3 regions of the Arthrobacter sp. FW305-BF8 genome follow, and region 1 is predicted to be linked to each of the others. Evidence: riboswitches for the same ligand, from Rfam matches in the RefSeq annotation. Region 1 holds a riboswitch; each other region holds the start of a gene.
The links. A riboswitch is a leader RNA that binds a small molecule or an ion and turns the genes downstream of it on or off. The one in region 1 is predicted to bind cyclic di-AMP.
Positions count from the first base shown of each region.

Region 1 (6,005 bases):
GTCCAACGTACTCGGTGGAGAAACCACCCATGAGGGAATCGGGCATCGCCAGCCCGCCGGACAGTTGGGTCATTTGATTCAGTGTGAGCAGGTGGAGGTACCAGAACAGGAAAAGGCTGGCCACGACGCCGGCAATGACGATCAGGTTGCTGTTGCCCTCCGCCTTCTGCGGTGACCGGGTGGTCGTGGGTTTCATGATCGCCGGTGGCAGCTGCTGGTCTGGTAGCGCCGCTTTGCTGCCGTGCTTTTTGATGCGCTGGGCGCGTGTCTTGGCCATTGCCTCATTATCCCGCTACGGCTTGATCCATTAGGCCAAACAACCTGATCGAACAGCCAGAAACCACTGCCCCCCGGGTGCGGACGCATCAACCTCACCGTCGCCTTCGCCTCGCCCCCTGCCAACCGGTCATCGCCGTCATCGATGTGCATGACGGGTTCGGGCCGTGCCCTCAGCAGGGAGGCTCCTGAATCGAACTGCCCAATGCGTCCAGCAAGCATGAACCGGGACGGGTGAAAAGGACCGGGAGATCCTTCCACTCCATGCCGAAGTTCCGCCCGACGTGCGTTCTGCACTTGTGGTCAGATTGTCAAGGTTCATCCAGGACTTTGCCGCTACCTCCGGATGAGTGGGCCAGATCCGGCGCGCCTCGCATATTTCGGGTTATCTCTCCCCGGAACGGTGGGGCCCGCATCTCCATCCCCTTCTGGTTGACCGGACGGCCCGGGTGCGGAACCTGAGCGCCGGCGGGCAGCGACGACCCTAGCGATAATGCAAAGGGTTAATGCTGCAACAGACCAGATCGTCATGGCCGCCGGACTCTCCCAAGGAGCGCCGTAAAAAGGCGCGGCGCCCGGGTCGTTCCCGGAGATGTTCGCCCCGAGGTCCCGGATTCCGGACCGCCATCCATGGACCGCATACAGGACGGCGGCGCCGGCCAGTGCAAGGTTGGCGGACGAGTGCTTTCCGCTGCCGGCGCCTGCCCCCAAGAGGGCCGACGTGAACAGGCATCCTGACAGCAGGGCGATCCCGGCGGCAGCCGCATAGGCGATTTGTCCGCTGGCTGACCATTCCAGCAGGGGCGTGGAGTAGAGGACGAACAGTGCAACAGCCAGCGCGCAGGCGGCGCCGATCGGGTCCGAGGCTGGCGCGATGACCAGGCGCTGGACGGTGCCGTTCAAAAATTCCCTCACGCCTATGCTGCCGTCTGTTCTGCTCCTGATGGTCAGCCGTGCCAGGGTCAGCGGACACGCCACGACGAGCAGCAGCGGGACGAGGGCGGACAGCGTCATCTGGGCCAGAACCTGGGAGTTGAAAAAAGATTCCTGAGAGATCCGCAGACCGCCGTTGGTCACTGCGAAGAGGAGAGCCACTCCGGCTATCCAGGAAACCGTGCGGTGCAGCGGCCAACGCCTGCGATCTGTCCGAAGCCGTCGGATACCGGCCAGATAGAAAAAGGCAGCGAAGCCGCATGCCAGCGCCCAGAGAGGATCCACCGACAACCGTGACAGGTATTCCCAGAAGCCGGGCCCCGGAAGCGGCGTCCCCGTCGCGCCCGCCCCGGCCGGAGTTTCGGTCCGGGCCAGGGCTGCAGCCAGGCCGGAGGCAGCCCCCATGACGGCGAGCTCCGTTATGGCCAGGACCGTGAAGCTCCGCCGCGCGTGCGGATCCCGGTCGAGCCTGGCCAGGACACGGCGGCGGTGAAGTGCACCGAAAAGCCCCAGGATCAGGAAGGCCCCCGTCTTCACGGCGACGATGACCCCGTAGGGGCTGAGCACATCGGCCGGGGTGTTGATCTGCGCCAGGGCGGCCAGCACACCGGACCCTGCCAGGCTGATGAAACACACCAGAGCCAGCGTCGAGTACCGCCGTACGGCCGTTGCGAGCCGGGTTCCGGGCAGCAGGGGGCGCAGGAGCACCAGGGCCACAAGCCCGCCTACCCACACAGCCGCCGCCCAGGAGTGCACAACAACCCCTGCGGTAGTGTCAGCGTGGCCGCCCCCGCCAGCCGCATGCGACTTCAGCACGAGCGGCACGAGCCCCGAAAACGCCAGCAGCACCGTGCCGGCGAGAGCTCCCGGACTGACCAGCCGGAAACAGCACCACGCAACTGCGGCTGCCGCCGCGGCGGTGAGAATCCCTGCCCGGCCGGCATCAATGGTGGTCAGGTACACGATGAAAGCCGCATCGAAACCTGCCGAGACCGGCCGGTTTGCGATGAACAGAAAGTTTGCACCGGTGTAGACGAAAGCGCTGGCGGACCAGAGGACCGCGGACCAGCCGGCGAGCCGCAGTGCCGCTTTGCGGGCCGGCTCCCGGGCAGGCAAGGCGAACGCGGCCAACACGAGGGGACCCACTGTGCACGCGGCGGCGACATTCAGGACGAGCTTGGTCGCCGGCAGGCCCCACCGCACCACCGGGCCAGTCAGATCCACCGCGCCCGCGTCGGCGCCGCCACCGTACCTGTATGCCCATACCAGTGCCAGCACTCCGGCGATAAGCAGTACCGCGGCCGAGCCGAACCGCATCACGATCGACATGACGTCCTCCTCCGGCACCGCTGCTGCCGGACAGGCGTGCCGTTGCGTGAGGGGGATCGGCGCCGGTGCTGGTCCAAGACTGGCGGCCACGCCTTGGAAAATCCTTGCATGGTGGCCCCCGCAGGACCGCCCCCGCAGATCTGCAGGTTTCCCCAAGGTTCCGTTGGGAGCGTGGGGTGTGTGAGGGAGCACCAGGAGGGCGCAACCAGCCCGACACTGCCGCTCCCGCGAAACCAGCATGAAGCAGACCGGGAAGGCCAGAGCATCATGACGGCCGGCGCTGGAACGGGAGATCAGCACCGTGCGGCAGCGGCTGCCCGCGGTTCGACACGCAGGCAGCCGCTCTCCACACCGGGCCTGGTCCTCACCGGCGTGCTGTGCGGTGCCGTTGGCCTTGCAAGCGGGCATTTCTTCACGATCATGCAGATTGTTACCTTACCTACCTCATTTTGCTGGCCCTCGTACGGACGGCGCGCACAGGGTCCGCCAGCAGGGTCTCACTGACGGCCGCCGCGGGTGCAGCGTGGATCGCGGCAACGGTTGCCTACTGGGTGAGCGTCCTCGCTCACGCCGATGGGCGCTCATCATCGGCCTCATTTGCCACGGTCCTGTTCTACCTGGGATTCATCGCGCTCATCGGCCTTGGCGGGATGCTCGCTTCTCGCCGAATGGTTGGGAAGCGGTGGCTCGCGTCCCTCTGCGGGGGTGCGTGGGCAGCCTCTACAACGATGTTCTGGTTGAGCATCCTCTCCCCGTCCCTCCCTGAATTCTCCGCCGCGCTGTTCGATCTCGGCATCACGGCGCTGGTTGTTCTGGCAGCCTCTGGCGTGGACCCGCATCGCCGGGCCCATCCAGGAAGGCGCGCGGGGATTTAACTGATCTGCATTTACGCGGGCTCCGCTATCCGTGCTCCCGCATCGGAATGGCGTTAGTCAACAGCCGCGCCCGGGAGGCGCTTCTGCAAAAGGGGAAGCGCCCGGGCTTGTCGGCCGGCGCAGAAACGGGCGTTACCCTAATGTGACATGGCCGTGGATACACGCTATCGTGTAGCGCGTGCCTGTGCTCTCCGATAGCGGGCACTCCCGTGCAGATTGCCTAACTCTGCCGCTGCCCGGGATTCGTTCGCATACATCGTCCGGCAGAGACGGGGAAACCACTATGCGGCCTGCTCGCTAAGCAGGCCTTGGGGTGAAGCCGCGCGCCACCTCCGCACTCATGCGGGGTGTTCGTGCGGCCGGGTGTCTCCCATCCGAATCCGACAGCTAACCCCGCAGGCTCTGGGAGAGGCCTTTGTCATGTCTTCACGTCAAGCTGTCGCGCGCCATCGCGCAACCCCCACACGGACCAGCCGGCTCGCCGCCATCTCATCCGCAGTCTCGACCAACACGGGCACCATGGGACGCCAGGCGGCCGTGATCGCCGCGGCGTCCGGCCTCGTGCTGACCAGCGGTATTGCTGCCAACGCCGCGGCCGCCCCGGCTCAGCCGGAAGCGGTGCCGGCCGCGGCTCCGGAAGCGGCCGCCCCGGCTTCCGGAGCAGTCAGCGCAGGCTCGAATGTCCGGATCTCCTTCGAGCGCCCGGCCGTCAGCTCCACGCCTGCCCCCGTTGTTGACCAGGCCCCTGAGGCTGCCCCGGCCGTTGAGCCTCAGGCGGCTGCGGTTGAGCCTGCCGCTGCGCCCGTCCAGGTTCAGCCCGCAGCTGCAGCCCAGGCGCCGGCACAGCCTGTAGTGTCCGTGCAGGCCAAGGCCGCGCCGGCCCCTGCCCCCGCGGCGGCGGGCGTCAACGCGGCGATGGTATCTGCTGCCTATGCGCAGCTGGGCATCACCCAGGACTGCACAGCCATGGTCGAAAAAGCTCTGGGAGCAGCCGGCATCCCCGTCGGTGACCTTGCCCCGATGCAGTTCATGAACTACGGCAGCGTCGTCGGCACCCCTCAGCCCGGGGACATGGTGGTCCAGCCCGGACACGTGGGTATCTACGTGGGCGGCGGGAAGGTCCTCAGCGGGGGCATGAACGGTGTCAACGAGACCATTGTTCATCCATTGTCCTGGCTGACCGCGACCGGCCCGGTCACGTTCGTCCGCCCGGGCGCGTAGAGCGCCCGATACTGTGGGCCGGTGAGCCGCTGCCTTGGGGGCTGCGGCTCACCGGCCCTCAGCCTGTTCTGGTCCGGGATCTGGTGCCTGCCCACCCGACCGTTCCGCAGCGCAGAACGGCCCCACACCCCTTGCCGGGACGTTAGGACAAGAAGTGCCAGTTGAATCCCCAGGCCGCCCGCAGTCACACCCGGTGGCGGCCCCCGCCGCGGCCAGGATGCCGCTGGGTGCCCGCCGTCTGATCCTCCTCGGCGGCCTCGCCATCCCGGTCGGGCTTGTCGGGGGGCCGTACCTGCTGGGCGCGCAGCTGCTGGCGGCGGCCGGCGTTGTGCTGATCGCCGTGGCGTTCTCCTACCGTGCCACCGGGCCGTGGTTCTCCAAACTGTCCTGGGCGGCAGCGGCTGCCGGGACCCTCTGGATTGCCTGTTCTGCCGGCTACTGGGCGTCGCTGATCACGGCGGCTGACTCATCAGCTCCGCTGCCCTGGTTCACCCCCGTGCTGTTCAACGCCGGCGTCGCCTGTTTCATCGTGATGGCCTGCGCCTCGGTCGGGGGCGTTGTTCTCAGAACAGTCCGCGGCCGCCGGGGCCAGGCCGCCGTCACCGGACGGCCCTGACGGAAGCGGCCGGTCCCGCTTCAACGGGACCGGCCGCTTCCCGGATCAGACGCTGTCGTTCCGGTGACGCCTGCGGAAGAAAACGGTTGCGCCAATCGCGAGGGCCAGAAGCGCCCCCGCGATGGCCAGTGTCAGCGGGGCATTGCTGTTATCCGGCGGCGCCACCCGCTCAGGGGTGGTGGCGCCTGCTGTCGGGGCCGCAGTCTCCGTGGCCGGAGATGGTGCGGCTGAAGCCGCTGGCGCCGTGGCCACGGAAGCGGGGGGCTTCACCGTGAAGGAGAATGTTCCTTCGATCGGGTGACCGTCGGAGGACACGGCCCGCCACAGGACGGTATGCTTCCCGGGGCTCCCGGTGGCAACAGCGGTCGATAACCTGGGCCCATCCACGGTCACCTTCCCGTTGCTGACCGTTTTTCCGCCGCCGTCTTTGACCGTGATGACACTAAGGCTCAGGCTCTCGGAATTAATGGGAGGTTCCGACAGCGTCAGGGACACCGTTGCGGGCGCCGCGGTGATTACCGAATCCTGCGCCGGCGCAGTCGATGACAGGCTATCGTGCGCCATGGCCGGCGCAGCCACAACAGACGCGGACACCAGGGTGGCCAGCGCAGCGGCCAGCCGGAGAAGCGCCCGAAAACCTGGACTGGGATGTTGTTTCATCAGTTTTGATCTTCCATTGGTGACAGGGAGCGGGGAGGCCTGGATGCCCTTGGCCCGGTTTCCACCCGGCTCTGGCTTGGAACAGGCCAGTATCC
Region 1 is NZ_CP084562.1:116,292-122,296, forward strand. It holds gene LFT45_RS22835 (hypothetical protein) at 1-277, opposite strand, end outside; gene LFT45_RS22840 (cytochrome c oxidase assembly protein) at 613-2,538, opposite strand; cyclic di-AMP (ydaO/yuaA leader) riboswitch at 3,652-3,829, shown strand; gene LFT45_RS22845 (NlpC/P60 family protein) at 3,834-4,634, shown strand; gene LFT45_RS22850 (hypothetical protein) at 4,789-5,250, shown strand; gene LFT45_RS22855 (copper resistance CopC family protein) at 5,296-5,910, opposite strand.

Region 2 (6,005 bases), on a different replicon from region 1:
GAGGCCGTGAAGCTCGCCAAGGAGTTCCGCCCGGATGTGCTGGTGCTTGATGTGATGCTTCCCGGATTCGACGGCGTTGAGCTCCTGGGCAGGATCCGCGCCTTCGCGCCGGAGGTCCCGGCGCTGTTCCTCACCGCCAAGGACGCGGTACAGGACCGGATCGTGGGCCTCGCCGCGGGCGGCGACGACTATGTAACCAAGCCGTTCAGCATGGAGGAAGTCCTGCTGCGCCTGCACCGGCTGGTCCAGCGCTCCGGCGTCGCCGCCATGGACTCCGCCGAGCTGGTGGTGGGCGACCTCGTCCTGAACCTCGACACGCGCGAAGTCACCCGCGCCGGCGACGAGCTGCAGCTGACAGCCACCCAGTTCGAGCTGCTGCGCTACCTCATGGAGAACCCCAAGCGCGTGGTCAGCAAGGCCCAGATCCTGGACCGGGTATGGAACTACGATTTTGGCGGCCAGGCCAACATCGTCGAACTGTACATCTCCTACCTGCGCAAGAAGGTGGATGCCGTGCACCCGCCCATGATCCACACGGTCCGCGGCGCGGGCTACGTCATCAAACCGGCAGAGTAGGCCGTGGCAAAACTTTCCGGAGCCGCGCGCACTCAGCGCCGACGCTGGCTAAAGGCGGACACCTGGCACCTCCGCACACGCCTGGTCCTCGTCGCGATGGCTCTCCTCGTGGCCATCTGCGGCGCGATCGGCCTGTTCAGCTACGCCTCGATGGACTCCTATCTGACCCAGCAATTGGACAAGCAGCTCTCGGATGCGGCCCACCGCTCCAGCGACTTCGGCCGTCCGCCGCTCGGCAATCAAGGGACCAGGCCCGATCCATTGGATGCCCGCGGCCAGAGGGTCGGCACGGTCACGGCGCGAATCGAGAACGGCGCCGTCATCAGTGCCGGTCTCATAGCCGCCGACTCCACCCGCGCCTCGCTGTCACCTTCAGACAACCAGGTCCTCCTGGAGCTCCGCCGCAACGGCGTGCCCGTCGAGCGCACACTGTCCTCAGGCACCTACCGCCTGGTCGCCGCGCAGGCGCCGTACGGGGACGTCATCGTCACCGGGCTCCCCCTCGCGGAAAAGCAGAACACCCTGACGTCCCTCGTGTGGACGATTACCATCGTCTCGCTGGGCGGCCTCGTGCTGATCGGCCTGGCCGGGACGGTCCTCATCCGCCGCACCATGAAACCGCTGGAGCAGCTCTCCGAGGTGGCCACCCAGGTCTCGCGCCTGCCGCTGGACGCCGGTGAGGTGGCACTCGCTGTCCGCGTCCCGCCGTCGAACGCCCATCCCGGAACTGAAGTGGGCAGCGTGGGCCACGCCCTGAACCAGATGCTGGACAACGTGTCCAATGCTTTGGAGGCGCGGCAGGAAAGCGAAATGAAGGTGCGGCAATTCGTGGCAGACGCCTCCCATGAGCTCCGGACGCCGCTCACGGCCATCCGCGGCTACACCGAGCTGATGCGCATGACCGAAAAATTCACTCCGGACGGCCAGCGGTCCCTGGCACGCGTGCAGAGCCAGTCAGAACGCATGACCGCCCTGGTGGAGGATCTTCTGCTGCTGGCGCGGCTCGACGACGGGCAGCCGCTCAAGCTCAGCGACGTGGACCTCACACAGCTCGTGATCGAGACCGTCAGCGACGAAAAGGTCATGGCACCGGACCGGGCGTGGCACCTCGACCTTCCCGAAGAACCTGTGTCCGTTCGGGGCGATGCATCGCAGCTGCACCAGGTGCTGGTCAACCTGCTCTCGAATGCCCGCAAGCACACGCCGCCCGGCACCACGGTGACCACCGGCGTGATGCGGTCGGCTGACGGCAGCGCTGTGATTACGGTCACGGACGACGGCGCCGGCATCCCGCCTGAATTCGTGGACAAGGTCTTCGCTCGCTTTGCCCGCGCAGACGCGTCACGTGTGACCCCGGCGCAGGCGCCCCCGGCACCTGCATCCGCAACGGCGACGGGTTCCATTGCCGGTGCCGCTAGCGCCCAAACAACCCTCCGCACCCCCGAATCGCGGGGGGAAGCCGGGGTTCTGTCGGCCGAGGGAACCAGCGGCCTTGGCCTGTCCATCGTGCAGTCCATCGTGGAGGCACACGGCGGGACAGTGGAGGTCACATCCCGGCCTGGCCGGACGGAATTTGCCGTCCGGCTGCCCATGCAAGGCGCCGCGCCGTCGTCGTGATGTCCGTTACCTAAATGTGACTTAATCAGAAGCCTCCTGTACGGTCGATAGAGTGCGGCCGCCACTAGAGCCGCATCTCCGGATTGACGCCCAGCTCTGCCGCTTCCCGGATTCCGCTAGTTCAGGCAGAGGCGGGGGAACCAGAGTCCCGGGCTTTCCGCATCAGCCCTTGGGGTGAAGCCGACACGTGAATTTTCCGTGCGGCCGGATGACCTCATCCGAACCCGACAGCTAACTCCGCAGGTGTTGAGAGGCAATCAACCATGTCTGAATTCAAGGCACAGGCGCGCCCTGATCGCGCCTCCCAGCAGTCCGACCGCAATATTTCCCGTCACCGTGCAGAGCCGGTTCGGCCTGCGACGGCTTGGGGCCGCCTGACCGGAAGCCTTCCGTCCTTCGGGCGCCGGGCAGCCGTCCTTACCACTGCCGCAGCCGTGCTCGTTGGCGTCGGCGCCGCAGGCCAGGCGGCCGACCAGGCTGCGCCTTCCGCCGCCCCAACGGCAGCGGCCACCGCCGACGCCGGGCAGACCCTGAACTTCGACAAGACGCTAATCTCCGCGCTTCCTGCCCCGTCCGCGGCGTCCATCGCTCCGCAGTCCTCGTCCCAGGCTGCCGCCGCCAAGGCCGCCACTGCGAAGGCTGCCGCTGCCAAGGCGGCCGCCGCAAAGACTGCCGCCGCCAACGCAGCGGCTGCCAAGACCGCCGCCGCTGCCAACGCCGCCGCGGTTGCCAAGGCCAACGCTGCCCAGGCGGCCGCTGCCAAGGCTGCCGCCGCGAAGGCTGCCGCCGTTGCCAAGGCGAAGGCCGCTGCGCCTGTTGCCCTGAATGATCCGGCCGGCGCACAGGCCTACGCGGCCACCAAGCTGGGGTCATACGGCTGGGCCGCAGACCAGATGCAGTGCCTGAAACGGCTCTGGACCAAGGAATCGGAATGGCGCACGACGGCCACCAACGCGAGCAGCGGCGCCTACGGCATCGTCCAGTCCCTGCCCGCCGAGAAGATGGCGACCGCCGGGGCGGACTACCGCACCAACTACCGCACCCAGATCAACTGGGGCCTGGACTACATCCAGGAGCGCTACGGCTCCCCGTGCGGTGCGCTGAACTGGCACCTCGCCCACAACTGGTACTGAGAGTTCCCCGGCCAAGCCAGCCGATGACGAGCACTTTTGCACCGCTTTAGGCTGAACGCCTGAGTGCGAAGGGCCCCGGATCCGCAAGGATTCGGGGCCCTTCTGCGTCCCCCCTCTTCCTGCCGCAGGCAAAGTGGTGCACAAATGCAGCGCGGTGCAGCGAACGCGGCAACCACAGCCGATGCTGGCAGCCGGCGAGCGCCGATGTCACGTCCACAGCCCCCGCACAGCTCGGCCCTAAAACCCTCATAACCCTAGCGGCCACTGTTGAGGCATGACCATCACAGACCAGGCCTCCGGAACCCCGCCGCACTCTCCGCTGCGCACCGCGCACCCTCATGCCCGCACCGCGGGGCACGAGCCCGCGCATTCCCTCGGCGGGCACAGCCGGCGGTCGCCCATCGACACCGCCACCGCGGTACCGGTTCTGGACGTGACCATCCCGGTCTACAACGAGGAACGCGACCTGGAGGAGTGCCTGCGCCGGCTCCACGCCTACCTGCGTGGCACGTTCCCGCACTCGTTCCGCATCACCGTCGCGGACAACGCCAGCACCGACGGAACGCTCAAGGCGGCCGAACGGGTGGCCCGGGAACTCCGGGAGGTGACCGTGGTGCACCTTGAGGAAAAGGGCCGCGGCAACGCCCTGCGGAAAGTCTGGTTGGCTTCGCCCTCGCCCGTTCTGGCTTACATGGACGTGGACCTCTCCACCGACCTGGCTGCGCTCGGCCCACTGCTGGCCCCGCTGCTCTCTGGCCACTCGGACCTGGCCATCGGCACGCGGCTGGCCCGCAACTCCCGGGTGGTCCGCGGGCAGAAGCGTGAATTCATCTCCCGCAGCTACAACTTCATGCTGCAGTCCCTGATGGGCGCCCACTTCAGCGATGCGCAGTGCGGCTTCAAGGCCATCCGGGCCGACATCGCCCAGCAGATCCTGCCGCATACCGTGGACACCGCCTGGTTTTTCGACACTGAACTCCTGGTCCTCGCCGAACGGTGCGGCCTCAGGGTCCACGAGGTGCCGGTGGACTGGACCGACGACCCCAGCTCCAGCGTGGACATCGTCCAGACTGCGCTCGCGGATGTCCGCGGCATGGCCCGGCTCAGCAAGGACATGGTGACCGGCCGCATCCCCGTCACCGAACTCCGGGCGGCCCTGGCCCGCGGCCCCCTCCCCGCCGCTTCACGCGGTCAGGAACAGAGCCCGGGCGGCAGCCTGTTCGGCCAGCTGGTCCGGTTCGGCACCATCGGCGTGGCCTCCACTCTGGCCTACCTGGTCCTCTTCTACCTCTGCCGCAACCTGATGGACCCGCAGCTGGCCAATCTGCTGGCCTTGCTCACCACGGCCGTGGCCAACACCGCCGCAAACCGGCGCTTCACGTTCGGCATCGCCGGCAACAGTGATGTTGCCCGCCACCACTTTGAAGGGTTGCTCGTTTTTGGGATCGGGCTCGCCCTCACCGCCGGGGCGCTTGCCCTGGTCCACAGCGGCGCGCTTCCAGGAGGCACGACGCCGGACCGCTGGGTTGAGCTGGTGACCGTCACCGCCGCGAACCTCGCCGCCACCGCCGTGAAGTTCCTGCTGTTCCGGCGGTGGGTCTTCCGACGGCGGCCCGCCCCCACCAACGCTCCCGCAGATTTCGCCGCATCTTCCACCAACGCTCCAGCAGATCCTGCCGCCTCCGAGCCATCCCTCCCGCAGTCATCCGCCCCGACCACAGAAATGACGCACTCATGAGCACCACCGTCACTCCCCCAGATCGGACGACAGATCAGACGATCGACCCGACAACAGATCCATCGGCAAGCACGGCGGACCCCGCGCCGCCCCGTGCCAGCACAGGTTCCAACCCGGAACGAACCCGCCGGACCGGCAGGGCATCCCGGCTGCTCGTAGGAAACCAGCCGCGCTGGATCCGGCCCTCCGCGGCAGCGCTGCTGGCATTCACCGCCGTGCTCTACCTGTGGAACCTCGAAGCCACGGGATACGCCAACTCCTTCTATGCCGCAGCCATCCAGGCTGGTACCAAAGACTGGACAGCGCTGCTGTTCGGCTCCCTCGACGCCGGCAATGCGATCACCGTGGACAAGCCCCCGGCGGCCCTGTGGATTCCCGCCCTCGTAGGCCGGGTCTTTGGTTTTTCGCCCCTGAGCATGCTGGTGCCGCAGGCACTCATGGGGGTGGCGGCCGTCGGGCTCCTTTACCTGACGGTCAAGCGCATCTCCGGACCCGCGACGGGACTGCTCGCCGGCGGCGTGCTGGCGCTGACTCCGGTGGCAGCGCTGATGTTCCGGTTCAACAACCCTGACGCGATGCTCACCTTGTGCCTGGTGCTGGCCGCCTACCTGACCACCCGTGCCATTGAAAAGGCAGGCTGGAAGTGGCTGGCCGCAGCCGGCGCCGTGATCGGCCTGGCGTTCCTGACCAAGATGCTCCAGGGCTTCCTGATCGTTCCCGGCCTCGCACTGGCCTACCTCTGGGCCGCCCCGACGAACCTCGGCAAGCGATTCCTGCACCTCCTCGCCGCTGCAAGCGGCATCCTGCTGGTGGCCGGCAGCTACATCTCCCTGTTCCAGCTGACGCCGGTCACGGGCAGGCCCTACATGGCCGGATCCGAAGCCAACAGCTTCCTGGAACTGACCTTCGGCTACAACGGCCTGGGCCGCATCACCGGCGTC
Region 2 is NZ_CP084561.1:805,533-811,537, reverse strand. It holds gene LFT45_RS03735 (response regulator transcription factor) at 1-576, shown strand, start outside; gene LFT45_RS03730 (HAMP domain-containing sensor histidine kinase) at 580-2,193, shown strand; cyclic di-AMP (ydaO/yuaA leader) riboswitch at 2,298-2,453, shown strand; gene LFT45_RS03725 (hypothetical protein) at 2,457-3,326, shown strand; gene LFT45_RS03720 (glycosyltransferase) at 3,601-5,064, shown strand; gene LFT45_RS23240 (ArnT family glycosyltransferase) at 5,061-6,005, shown strand, end outside.
Region 2: it holds a riboswitch for cyclic di-AMP, as region 1 does, so the genes downstream of both, LFT45_RS03725 (hypothetical protein) here and LFT45_RS22845 (NlpC/P60 family protein) in region 1, are expected to answer to the same signal.

Region 3 (6,005 bases), on a different replicon from region 1:
AGCCCGCAGCGACTCGTCGCTGCGTGCCTCCAGTTCCTTGCTGAGCGCTCGAATGAGGGACATCAGTCCAACGTTACCGCCCGGCGGAGCTTCCTGCCCGGCGGCGGGCGGCAACGCCGTCTGCCACCAGCACGAGCATCAGCAGGAAGGCCGCCGGAAGGCCATAGAGTGCCGTTGACGTGATCCACTGCGGGGCCGCCTGGCCCGCAGCGGCGAGGGCTATGACCGCCCCGACCGCAGCGAGGGACAAAACTGCAAGGAGCACTGCGGCGGCCATCAGTGGCCGCCGGATACGCGCGGATGTCATGAACGTAACGCTAACAGCAGTGCCGCGGCCGCGCCTCAAAGCGGGATTAGCCTGACAGTCAGGATAACCTTGAAGGAACAGACCAACATGGACCAGGCAGTCATACCCTGAACCCGCACATCAGTGCGGATGCGGTGACGGCCGGCCATGTCCCAGAACGTCAGAACGAAGAAGGTTGATTAGGTGCCTACCGGCAAGGTCAAGTGGTACGACAAGGATAAAGGTTTCGGATTCCTCGCAGGCGAGGACGGACAGGAAGTGTTCCTTCCCAAGTCGGCGCTGCCCGCCGGAGTTACGGAACTGAAGGCCGGCACCCGGGTTGAGTTCGGCGTCGCAGACGGACGCAAGGGCGCCCAGGCCCTCGGCCTGCGCGTCCTCGACAAGACTCCGTCCATCGCAAAGGCCAAGCGCCCCAACGCGAGGGATCTTGCCCCGCTGGTGCAGGACCTGGTGACAGTTCTGGACAACCTGTCCGGCACGCTGTCGTCCGGCAAGTACCCGGACGGCAACAAGGGCAAGGCCATTGCCGCTGCCCTGCGTAAGGTTGCCGACGAGCTGGACGCCTAGGCCTCCCGATGAACCCGGAACCTGAACAGGCCGAATCCAAGGTGGAACCCAAGGCACCCCAGCGCCGCACCGGTGTCCCGGTGTGGCGGATGGGGAAGCCCGACGCCGTGCTGGCCGCTGCCGTGGACGCGGCCCGGACCGCCATCGAAGGCATCGCGAAGGCATCCGAAATCGGGGACCACCTGGCCGCCCGGACCGAGGGCGACCGCGTGGTGACGCACCTTTTCGAATCACGGCTGCCGGGGTATCTCGGCTGGCAGTGGTATGCCGTCCTGACCCGCAACTCCCGCTCCAAGGTGATCACTGTCAACGAGCTTGGCCTGCTGCCGTCCGAAGACTCGATCCTCGCCCCGGAGTGGGTGCCGTGGGCCGAGCGCGTACGCCCGGAGGACGAGCAGGAGCAGGACGAGCAGGAAGCGCCGGGGGAGGCGTCCACGGGCTCTGCAACAGAGCCCGACGCCGGGCCGGGGACTGACGTCGAAGCAGAGTCTGACGTCGAAACAGCGACTGACGCTGAAGCAGCGCCTAGCGTCGAAGCAGAGCCCGACGCCCACGAACGCGACTAATCACAACGAGTAATGGTTTGCAACCACTGACGGCGCCGTCCGGCCACAAGCCTGGACGACGCCGTCGAACTTTAAGCAAAGAGTTTTTTGTCCAGATAATGGGGCCAAAAGGCCTTCGAACCCCGATTATCTGCACAAAAACTCCCCGCCGGTGGTTACTTCTTCAGTTCGCCCACCACGTAGTCGATGCACTCCAGCAGGGCGGAGACATCCGAAGGCTCGATGGCCACGAAGGTGGCGATGCGCAGCTGGTTGCGTCCCAGCTTCCGGTAGGGCTCGGTGTCCACGATGCCGTTGGCGCGAAGCACCTTGGCAATGGCGGCGGCATCGATCGAGTCGTCGAAGTCGATGGTGGCGATGACGTTGGAGCGCTCGGCCGCATTGGCAACGAATGGCGTCGCGTATTCGGAGGCTTCCGCCCACTTGTAGATGCGGCCAGCCGAGTCGGCCGTGCGGCCGGCGGCGAAGTCCAGGCCGCCGTTGGCGTTCAGCCACTGCACCTGGGCATCCAGCGTGACGAGCGTGGACAGGGACGGGGTGTTGTACGTCTGGTTCAGCTTGGAGTTGTCGATGGCGGTCTTCAGGTCCAGGAAGTCCGGGATCCAGCGCCCGCTGGCCTTGACGCGCTCAGCCCGCTCCAGCGCAGCCGGGGAGAAGAGGCCTAGCCACAGCCCGCCGTCGGAGGCGAAGTTCTTCTGCGGCGCGAAGTAGTAGACATCCGTCTGGGTCACGTCGACATCGAGGCCGCCGGCAGCCGAGGTTGCGTCCACCAGCACCAGTGCGCCCTCGTCGACGCCGTTCACCCGCTGGACGGGCGCAGCGACACCCGTTGAGGTCTCGTTCTGCGGCCAGGCGTACACATCCACGCCCGCCTCGGCCTTGGGGGCGGGACAGGTGCCGGGCTCGGACTTGATGATGGAGGACTCCGCGAGGAACGGCGCCTTGTTCGTTGCCGCGGCAAACTTGGACCCGAACTCGCCGAAGGACAGGTGCTGTGCCTTCTGTTCCACAAGGCCGAAGCTGGCGACGTCCCAGAACGCCGTGGAACCGCCGACGCCGAGGACAACCTCGTAGCCTTCGGGGGCACGGAAGAAGGTGCTCAGGCCTTCGCGGACGGATCCCACGAGGTTCTTCACGGGGGCCTGGCGGTGCGACGTGCCCAGGAGCGTCGTGGCGGCCGCGGAGAGGGCCTCGATCTGCTCGTGCCTGACCTTGGAGGGACCGGCGCCGAACCGTCCGTCCTTGGGCAGGAGGTTTGCGGGAATAGTGATGCTGGTGTCGCTCACAATGGCTCCAATTTTCGGCATGGAAGTGCGGTTCGGCTGGGTCGGGGCGATGGCCGGCAGGCAACCATGACCGCCACGAAGACCCTCCTTATTCTGCCCGAAGCGCGGATACGGCGGGAACACGCACCCGTCATAGTCCAGTCACTGAGACAGGCCCGCCACCCACCGCGCAGATTATCCGGAGTAATTCAAAATAGGCTAAGCTGGCACTGGACGTACGGGCACACAGCCGGTGCTGCGCCGCCGTCGGATACGCGACCGCCGCTGCAGCTTGCCGGATCCCGGTGCGGCGGACCCGCGGTACGGTGGGACGGACAAGAATACTGGGCTCGAGGAGCTGAGCTGAATGACGGATCTGATCGACACCACGGAGATGTACCTTCGCACCATTCTGGAGCTGGAGGAAGAGAACATCGTGGCGCTTCGGGCACGCATCGCCGAACGCCTCCGGCACTCAGGCCCCACCGTTTCGCAGACCATCGGCAGGATGGAACGCGACGGCCTCGTCGTCGTCTCCGGTGACCGCCACCTCGAACTGACCGAAGTGGGCCGGAAGCGCGCCACCGAGGTGATGCGCAAGCACCGGCTCGCCGAGCGCCTCCTCGCCGACGTCATCGGCCTTGACTGGGCCTACGTTCATGACGAGGCCTGCCGGTGGGAGCACGTCATGAGTGAACGGGTGGAGCGCAGGATCTACGAAATGCTCGACCATCCCACCGAGTCGCCGTACGGCAACCCCATCCCCGGCCTGGCGGCGCTCGGGGGCCAGCCCGCCCGCTCGTTCTCCGACGGCGTGGTGAACCTGCTCGATGCCATGGCCGGCTACGGTCCGGAATCCAAGGTCACCGTCAGCCGCCTGGCAGAACCCATCCAGGTGGAGCCGGAGCTGCTGGTCCAGCTGGATGAAGGCGGGATCCGGCCGGGCGCTGCCGTCTCGCTCGAACGTGTGGGGGAGTACATTTCTGTCCGCGTACCCGGGTTCGAGGGCGCCCTCGAGCTGCCGCCGGAAGTCGCGGCGCACGTGTTCGTGCGGGTCGGTTAGCGCCGAAAGCGCAGCTCCGCCTGACGCCGGCGTCCTGTCTGACATCTGCAGGCAGGATGACCTACCACTTTTGCACAGCGAATATAACGGAATTATTACTGCGCCTCTTAATCGCCTATAGTTAAACAGCAACGCCGATGCAAAAGCGTTACCTGATCTGGAGCCGAACCTTGCCAGCAGATCAGTAGCACGAGTCACCCACTGGCAGGGGCGGGGGAACCACAACCGGCTGTTTCTACAGCCTTGGGGTGAAGTCCGCAGCAGCAAGTCTCTTCCGCAGAAGGAATCCTCCCGGGATACCCCTGTGCCGGAATGGCTTGTTATGGCGGGCCGGGTCCGAACTCTCTGACCCGAATCCGACAGCTAACTTCGCAGGCTATCCAGAGAGGAAGCAGTACTTGTCCATGCAGAATGCCCGGGGCCGCCGCCGCGCGTCCGGTCCCGCTCCTGAGCCGCGCCCTGCGGAGGCCATTGCCGCGGACCGTCCCCGGGACGCTCAGCGCGAGGCGCGCCGCCGCCGGGGTCCGTTCCGGCAGGTTACGGATTTCGCTTCGGCCAGTGGTGTTGGGCAAAAGGCTGGAGTGGCCCTTGCTGCTACCGGCCTGCTGCTGACTGTTACCGTCCCCGCCACCAGCCCCGTCCTGGCTGCCGACGAGCATCAGGGAGGAGCGTCCGCGTCCGCCGCCTCACCGGCCCAGCCGAAGGTCTCGGCGGAAGCGGCAGCGAAGATCGACTTCAGCCGTACGTCCGTCTCCACCACCGGTGACCCGGACGGAAAGCTCAAGCAGCTCCTGAGTGCCCAGTCTGCCGGCAGCATCAGCCGTGCGGCCTCGGTGGGCACCTTGGGCGGGCCGCTGACCACGCTCGTGAAGTCTTCGCCGTTCGGCTACCGGGTTAGCCCGATCACCGGCGGCGCCGGTGAGTTCCACCGCGGCCAGGACTTCGCCGCCCAATGCGGCACGCAAGTGCTTGCTGCGGCCAGCGGCAAGGTCACGTTCGCCGGGTGGCACCCATACGGGGGAGGCAACCGCGTGGTCATCGACCACGGCAACGGCTTGGAGACCACGTACAACCACCTGTCGTCCTCCAGCGTCGAGGTTGGCCAGAAGGTCACCCGCGGTGAGGCGATTGCCCTGAGCGGGACCACCGGCGCCTCCACCGGCTGCCACCTCCACTTCGAGGTGATGGTCAACGGTGAAGTCGTTGATCCCACCGGCTGGCTCTAAGCCAAGCCGAGTGAGCACTCTCATTCCTGTGACATGCCGTGACCTGAATGTGACATTAGCTCCAAACTGCTGTACCGTCTAAACCGCGTCAACTTTTCCGAAGTTGACGCTCTTGAGTGGATTGCCTAGCTCTGCCACCGCTCAAGGTCCGTTCGCATTACATCGTCTGGCAGGGGCGGGGGAACCAATTTTGGTCTTCGCAAGAAGGCCTTGGGGTTAAGTCGCAAAAGCTTCCCAGGAAGCCGAGTGGCCGGGTGCACTCCCATCCGAATCCGACAGCTCACCTCGCAGGCATTGGGAGAGGCTACCTTCGTGTCTTCACGCCACAATGCCGCGCGCCACCGCGCGCAAACGGTTCGTATGAACCCATTGGACTCCGTGTCCAAGGCGGTTAGCGCCAATGCCGGCACAGTAGGTCGCCAGGCAGCTGTTATCGCAGCTGCTTCAGGTCTCATCCTGAGCGTTGGCATGCCTGCCAACGCAGCCGACGCCAACATTGGTGTTTCCGCCTCCTCGGAGACCGGATCCCAGGCCGCGCAGCTTGCTGTGACCGCCGCGCCCACCGCCACTGTCTCTTTCGAGCGTCCTGAAGTCACCACGGTGGCTGCCCCGGTCGCCGAAATCATTGCTCCGCAGTCGAGCGATGAGGGCCAGGCGGGCGATGCAGGCCAGGCCAGCGACGAGAGTGCCGGTGCGGCCCAGGCCGTCACCGCCAAGTCCACCGATGGTGCGGCCTCAGCCGCAGCGTCCGGACTGGCTGCAATCGCGTACACCGGCATCGGTAACCCCTACGTCTGGGGCGGCACCACCCCCAGCGGCTGGGACTGCTCCGGCTTCACCCAGTGGGTTTACGCTCAGGCAGGCATCAGCATTCCCCGCGTCAACGCGTGGACTGCCATGAAGCCCACCTCCACGCCTGCTCCCGGCGACCTGGTCATGCAGAACGGCGGCGCCCACGTGGGCATCTACGTCGGCAACGGCATGATGATCAGCGCGCTGAACCCCTCGGAC
Region 3 is NZ_CP084561.1:1,136,023-1,142,027, forward strand. It holds gene LFT45_RS05070 (helicase-associated domain-containing protein) at 1-63, opposite strand, end outside; gene LFT45_RS05075 (hypothetical protein) at 74-307, opposite strand; gene LFT45_RS05080 (cold-shock protein) at 491-874, shown strand; gene LFT45_RS05085 (DUF3027 domain-containing protein) at 883-1,440, shown strand; gene serC (phosphoserine transaminase) at 1,596-2,726, opposite strand; gene LFT45_RS05095 (metal-dependent transcriptional regulator) at 3,073-3,768, shown strand; cyclic di-AMP (ydaO/yuaA leader) riboswitch at 3,920-4,161, shown strand; gene LFT45_RS05100 (M23 family metallopeptidase) at 4,173-4,994, shown strand; cyclic di-AMP (ydaO/yuaA leader) riboswitch at 5,131-5,302, shown strand; gene LFT45_RS05105 (C40 family peptidase) at 5,373-6,005, shown strand, end outside.
Region 3: it holds a riboswitch for cyclic di-AMP, as region 1 does, so the genes downstream of both, LFT45_RS05100 (M23 family metallopeptidase) here and LFT45_RS22845 (NlpC/P60 family protein) in region 1, are expected to answer to the same signal.